Regions from separate parts of the Acinetobacter sp. DMC2 genome, predicted to be linked through region 2. Evidence: predicted binding sites of a transcription regulator. Region 2 holds the regulator's gene; the other holds the start of a gene.

Region 1 (3,218 bases), on a different contig from region 2:
CATTTTGAACTTGAGTTTGAGTAATTGGGTCTAAGGTCGTAAAAATACGTAAGCCCTGATTGGTTAAATCACTTTCTTGATATTCTGTACGCAATTGACGACGTACAATATCTAAAAAGTCTGGGAATTTTGCAGGCCCTAAACTTGGTTTGCTTAATACATTTAAAGGACGTGCAATTTCATCTTCATATTCGGCTTGAGTTAAATAACCCATCACACGCATGTTATTTAATACGGTATCGCGGCGTTTTTTTGCACCTTCAGGGTTTTTCCAAGGATTATATAAAGAAGGTCCTTGTACCAAACCTACTAAATAAGCTTGTTGTGCAACACTAAGCTCACGTAATGGTAAACCAAAATAAAATTGTGAAGCCAAACCATAGCCATTAATTGAGTAGCTACCGTTTTGGCCAAGATTTACTTCATTTAAATAGGCTTCTAAAATTTCATCTTTGCTGTAATGCAGTTCGATGAGCAAAGCCATTAATGCTTCATTGACTTTACGTTTTAATGTGCGCTCAGGTGTGAGATAGAAGTTTTTAACTAATTGTTGAGTCAGGGTTGAGCCACCTTGACGCTTTCCACCTGTGATATTACTCACTAGTGCACGAGCCGTACCGCGAATTGAAATACCATGATGATGATAAAAATTGCGGTCTTCTGTAGAAATTAAAGCTTCAATAAGTGGTTTAGGGACATTATTCAGTTTAATGAGTACACGGTCTTCATTGTGTTGAGGATAAATTCCTCCAATGAGTAACGGTTCTAAGCGTGCAACGCCAGTTGAAGAAGGTTTGGTACTTCGAACTTCAACAACTTGATCATTTGCAAAACTTAACTCTAAGACTTGTTCAGGTTCAACACTGTCGCCGTAGTCAAAGCCACGTGTGTGAATATACATATTACTGCCTTGAGCAACATAACTTCCAGACTTGTCATAATTACTTGAAGTTTTGTAACCCAGTAGCTTCAATTCTTGAGTGAAATTTGCTTGGGAAATAGGCGCGTTGTTATAAATTTCCAGAGGTCGTGCAAACACTTTGGCAGGAATATCCCACCGCTGTCCTTCAAATTTTTCACGGATAATATTATCTAAACGAATCAGATAGATACTAAGAGCAATAAAAGCACCAATGACCAAAATGGAAAAGATTAGTGCAAAGAAACCGATACCACGTTCAAACTTCATAAAAATGAGATAAAACCCTAACAATGCCTGTAATGATGCGATAGCTTGTCATCAATTTGCAATGATAAAACTGTGAATAATTGGAAAACTTAGATTGAATTTTACAGCATCTTGTAGTTATGTTTTTTTAAATTAATCAGGATAATGTTATTATAGGCAAGTATCGCAGCGGAGCTTACTCATTCGTGCAAATTTCACATAAGTCCTTCAGAAACGTCGGGTTAATCGGTCGACCAGATAAATCATCAGTTGTAGAAACACTATGTTTAATTCATGATCATTTATTGAACCTAGGCTTAAACCCCATTTTTGATCAGGAAACTGCTGAATTAGTGCCTTATGATCATGCACAGGTGGTAAGCCGTCATTTATTAGGTGAAGTTGCTGATTTAGTTATTGTAGTAGGCGGGGATGGCTCTTTACTCCATGCGGCAAGAGCTTTGGTTCGTTACAATACACCTGTTATTGGTATCAATCGTGGGAGATTAGGTTTTCTAACCGATATCAAACCGTCAGAAGCGATTTTTAAACTTGACCAAGTGCTTCAAGGGCATTTTCAACTTGATCGCCGTTTCTTACTTGAAATGGAAGTGCGAACAAATGGCGAAGTCATTTATGATGCCATTGCTTTAAATGATGTCGTTTTGCATTCGGGTAAGTCGGTCCACATGATTGACTTTGAACTCAACATTGATGGCCAATATGTTTATCGCCAGCATAGTGACGGTTTAATTGTTTCGACTCCAACTGGTTCAACAGCGTATGCGTTGTCAGGTGGTGGACCAATTTTACATCCAAGTATGGATGCGATTGCATTAGTTCCAATGCATCCCCACACATTGTCATCACGTCCTATCGTAGTCGGTGGACAAAGCGAAATTAAGATTGTTATTCGCGAAAATCGGGTGTTACCGATGGTGAGTGCAGATGGTCAACATAGCATATCGCTCAATGTTGGAGATAGTTTACACATCCGCAAACATCCATTTAAACTAAGTTTATTGCATCCACCAGGTTATGATTTTTATATGGCCTGCCGTACCAAACTTGGTTGGAACCAAGATTTTGAATCTTTCCAAAGAGATGAATCATGAATATTGAACAAATGCTATCTATTTTAAACCCTGAGATTGTAGAGCGTTTAAAAACAGCAGTAGAAATTGGTAAATGGCCAAATGGCGTTGTTTTAACAAAAGAGCAGCGTGAAACTTGTATGCAAGCTGTAATCGCTTGGGAGCTAAAGAACTTACCAGAAGAGCAGCGTAGTGGTTATATTGACCGCGGTACGAAAGAAGAGGGTGAGGTTTGTGAAGATGATCATCACAAACATGAGCCAGAATTTAAACCAATTCGTTTTGTTTAAAATTTTATAAGACAGAAAACTTATTTTTTGTTATTCCATATAGCCTTGAATACCATGTTTTTTATGAGTTATAGCATATAGGCTTTTATTACTTTTGAAGGATCAAAAGTAACCAAAAATCTTTTGTATCACTGACGATACTTCCATGTATCGCAGTGATACGGTCGACATCCATGTCGACCTTCACGATAGCATTTGTTAACTACGAATTAAGATTGCTTAAATTTCGTGTATCCCATAACACTTTTGCTTTTTGCATTGCCTCTTCAAAACTCGCAACAACGCCCATCGTATATAGCGCGATTCCGATGGTTTCTGTTACGGCCATTTCTCCATATTCATGGTGCTGTTGACCTAACCATACTGCTTTAAAAGTTGCTAAATCTAACTCTTCTTCAATTGGACTGCGTTCAGGGGTGAGCTTTGGTAACTCATGTTCATAGAGCTCACCATTTTTAATGCCACAAATGAGTGTTTTTGCATCTGGATTTCGTTCAAACTCACCGCCTTCACCTTTAATGACAGCACTATTTTGATAGCCTAAGCGCAATGCACTATGTTGATGTGAAGTTCGATAAGCTGGATGGAATATAGCTTGTAAGGTAGCTTTAGCATTAAAAGGATTGATTAAGCGGGCTAAAGTATGGATAGGTGAGCGTAGGCCCA
Region 2 (3,218 bases):
AATCTTATTGTTCGAATTTTAAGTAACTTAGCTTAAATATTACAAAAAAGCCGACTTTTCATCAGTCGGCTTTTTATATATGCGGGGGCAACTTTAGGTCATGTTATAGAGTCTTTCTTTTGGAAAAACTGCGGTAAATGTTGATCCTTCGTTTTCTTTAGACTGTACATCTAAATACGCGCCGTGTTGCATCAACACGTGTTTTACAATCGCAAGACCTAAACCAGTTCCACCTGTTTGACGACTACGATCGCTGTCTACGCGGTAGAAGCGCTCAGTTAGTCGTGGCAAATGTTTAGGGTTAATTCCAATACCTGTGTCTTGTACACTAAAGTACGCATGTTCACCGTCATCATGCCAGCCAATGGTAATTGTTCCACCTTTTGGCGTGTACTTAATGGCATTGGTAATTAAGTTACTAAATGCACTAGCAATTTCCATGTCAGAACCAATCAGGTCACAGTGGCTATCAATGTGTAAATTGAGCGTGTGTCCATAATCGGCATTGTAGGCCTGAGCGTCATCAAAGAGTTGACTCATTAAACTCGGCATTTCAATAATCTGATTTTTTGCAATTTTTTTATTATTTTCTAAATTCGATAACAGCAGTAAGTCATTCACCAAAGCATTCATACGCTTAGTTTGAGACTGCATCTGATCAAAAGCACGTTTCCAGCGCGGACTAATATCTTCCTGATCGGTAAATGTCTCGATATAACCGCTCAGTACGGTTAAAGGGGTTCGAAGTTCATGAGAAATATTATCGACGAAGTCTTTACGCATTTGCTCAAGGTTGTGCATACGAGTCACGTCGTAAGCCACCAATAAGCGACTTTCTCCACCAAATCTTGTGAGTTTAACTTGTACATATCGGTCATCATCAAAATTTGAGTGAAGCTTAATCCCATCGGGTGCTTGATCAATATTGTTAAAATATTCAATAAAGGTTGGCTGACGTAAAATCGTTAATAGATTTCGGCCGCGGTCGAGAGGACTGATTCCTAACAAACGTTCGGCAGCAGGGTTCCACCACTCGATTTGATGTTGGTCATCAATTAAAACAACGGCTTCAGCAAGCGCAACCAAAGAGGACTGTGCACGGTCAATTAAACCGACCATTTCGGCCTGTACAATTCGTTCTTGGCGCTGAGCACGGTAGACATTAAATAATAATGCCCCCCAAATCCCATTCAGATTTGGAGGAACGTCATAAGGTTTATTCGCAATCCAGTCATTGACCAGATATAAAGAACGCAACTGGAGTGTAAAAAACACCACGAAGGCGATAAAAATACAGCTCCAGAAATACCCAACGCCTAAACCGACTAAACCGGCAATAATTAGAAAAAATAATAAGAGCCGTAAATCTTGTTTGGCAAACGTCCATAAACTACTGTAGCGAGAAAGTTTTTGTTCACGTACCTGTTCGGGGACGGGGTAGGGTTCATACATAAATCTTGGTTAACCTGCGGCTAAATCTGCACGTGTTGAGAAACGGTAGCCAGTTCCACGCACAGTCTGAACAAATCGGTCAACACCAAAAGGTTCTAAAACTTTACGCAAACGGCGAATGTGCACATCGATAGTGCGGTCTTCAATATATACATTACCGCCCCATACCTGATCGAGCAACTGGGCACGTGTATATGCACGCTCTGGATGGGTCATAAAAAATGCAAGTAAGCGATATTCAGTTGGACCCATATCTAAAATGCTGTTGCCAAAGCTAACACGTTGGCTTACAGGATCAAGAATTAAGCCATTGGCATCAATGGTTTTTTCGCCACTTAATGCATTAGCACGACGCAGAACTGCCTTGATACGTGAAACCAGTTCACGTGTTGAAAAAGGCTTAGTCATGTAGTCATCTGCACCTGCGTCAAGACCTTGTACTTTGTGGTCTTCTTCTCCGCGAGCAGTCAACATAATCACTGGAATTTCTGCTAAGTTCTCATCGCGTTTTAAGCGGCGACATAAATCGACACCACTTACGCCTCCAGGTAACATCCAATCAAGCAAGATAAGCGCCGGACGTTGGTCGACGATAATTTGATGAGCCTGTTTGGCATCTTCTGCCTGTAAACACTGAAAGCCTGCCATGTCCAAAGAAGTATGGATCATTTCGCGAATAGGAAGCTCATCATCGACAATTAAAATATAGTCATCTTTCACAGCGCAATATCCTATAGATTTAACGGTGAACCGTTTTGTAGTTATGACAGGCTTATTACAAAGATTAATTATGACAATTTCATTGCAGAAAAGTCTATAAAATTAAATTTAGCAATAATTTGTGACAAAACCAAGGCAAAGGTATGACCAAATTGTGACATGAAGATTTTAATTTTCTTAAAATCATTCAATAGGTTATCACTTGAATAGCTTAACTGGTTTCGCACATTTATGGCTGTCAAAAAACTTTAATATTATTTTGAAACTTGCGCTAATAAAGATAAGAAAACGATACGGCATGCGGTTAAAACCTGCTCAAGAGACTGTTCAAACCCTCCCATGACCCATCGAATCGCAATTTGAGTGACGTATCCATTCAAACCAGTTGCGATTAAAGAAAGCTCATTTTCGTGGTGTTGAATTTGCGGCATGGTCAGCATAACAAAGGCTTGAATCATGCGATCAAATTGCGCAAGTGTTTCTTGAATAGTGGCCTGATTATGTAACTCTTGTACCAAAACTGCGTCGACATAGACAATACGAGCTAATCTTGGGTCGTCTTTTAATGTTGTCAGCAGTGCTCTTAAACCAGCATCGACCATTTTTTCTGGATCGGGGGTAGCTTTAATCACGGCTTGCATTAAGTTCTGCTGTAATTCTTCAATCATTTTTAAAAAGATTGTTTGGAATAAATCTTCACTCTTTTTAAATGATTCATAAAAATAACGTTCTGTGAGTTTTGCCTCTTGGCATACATCTTTTACCGTCACGGAAAAAAAACCGAGTGTTCCGTAGGTCGCAATACCTGCTTCAATCAATTTTTCACGGCGCGCCTCTTTACGTTCAGATAGAGATAACCCTTTGAACTGACGTTCTTTACTCACACTTTTTGTTTTCTTTTTACTGGTTGAGTCGTTAGTCGCCATAAATAAGTCGTTTCCTAAAGATTGGTTTCCTAATTTATAGGTTTTGGCCAAATATACTCACTATGATAAAGCCCTCAGAAGAATTGTGCCATTCTATCTGAAATTACAGTGTACTATATT

Evidence for each region. The regulator PhoB, encoded in region 2, activates phosphate uptake and scavenging genes when phosphate is short. The targets are predictions, from matches to a motif close to TGTCATNAANCTGTCATAA.
Region 1: ACT53H_RS02230 (NAD(+) kinase) is a predicted target of PhoB. The motif match lies at 1,236-1,254, and genes of this name have one in related genera.

What each region holds. Positions count from the first base shown of each region.
Region 1 covers NZ_JBQUYP010000001.1:459,980-463,197, reverse strand. The annotation lists gene mrcB (penicillin-binding protein 1B) at 1-1,189, opposite strand, end outside; gene ACT53H_RS02230 (NAD(+) kinase) at 1,375-2,283, shown strand; gene ACT53H_RS02225 (YeaC family protein) at 2,280-2,552, shown strand; gene ACT53H_RS02220 (glycosyl transferase family protein) at 2,755-3,218, opposite strand, start outside.
Region 2 covers NZ_JBQUYP010000005.1:348,709-351,926, reverse strand. The annotation lists gene ACT53H_RS12990 (alpha/beta fold hydrolase) at 1-26, shown strand, start outside; gene phoR (phosphate regulon sensor histidine kinase PhoR) at 94-1,452, opposite strand; gene phoB (phosphate regulon transcriptional regulator PhoB) at 1,462-2,172, opposite strand; gene ACT53H_RS12975 (TetR/AcrR family transcriptional regulator) at 2,427-3,098, opposite strand.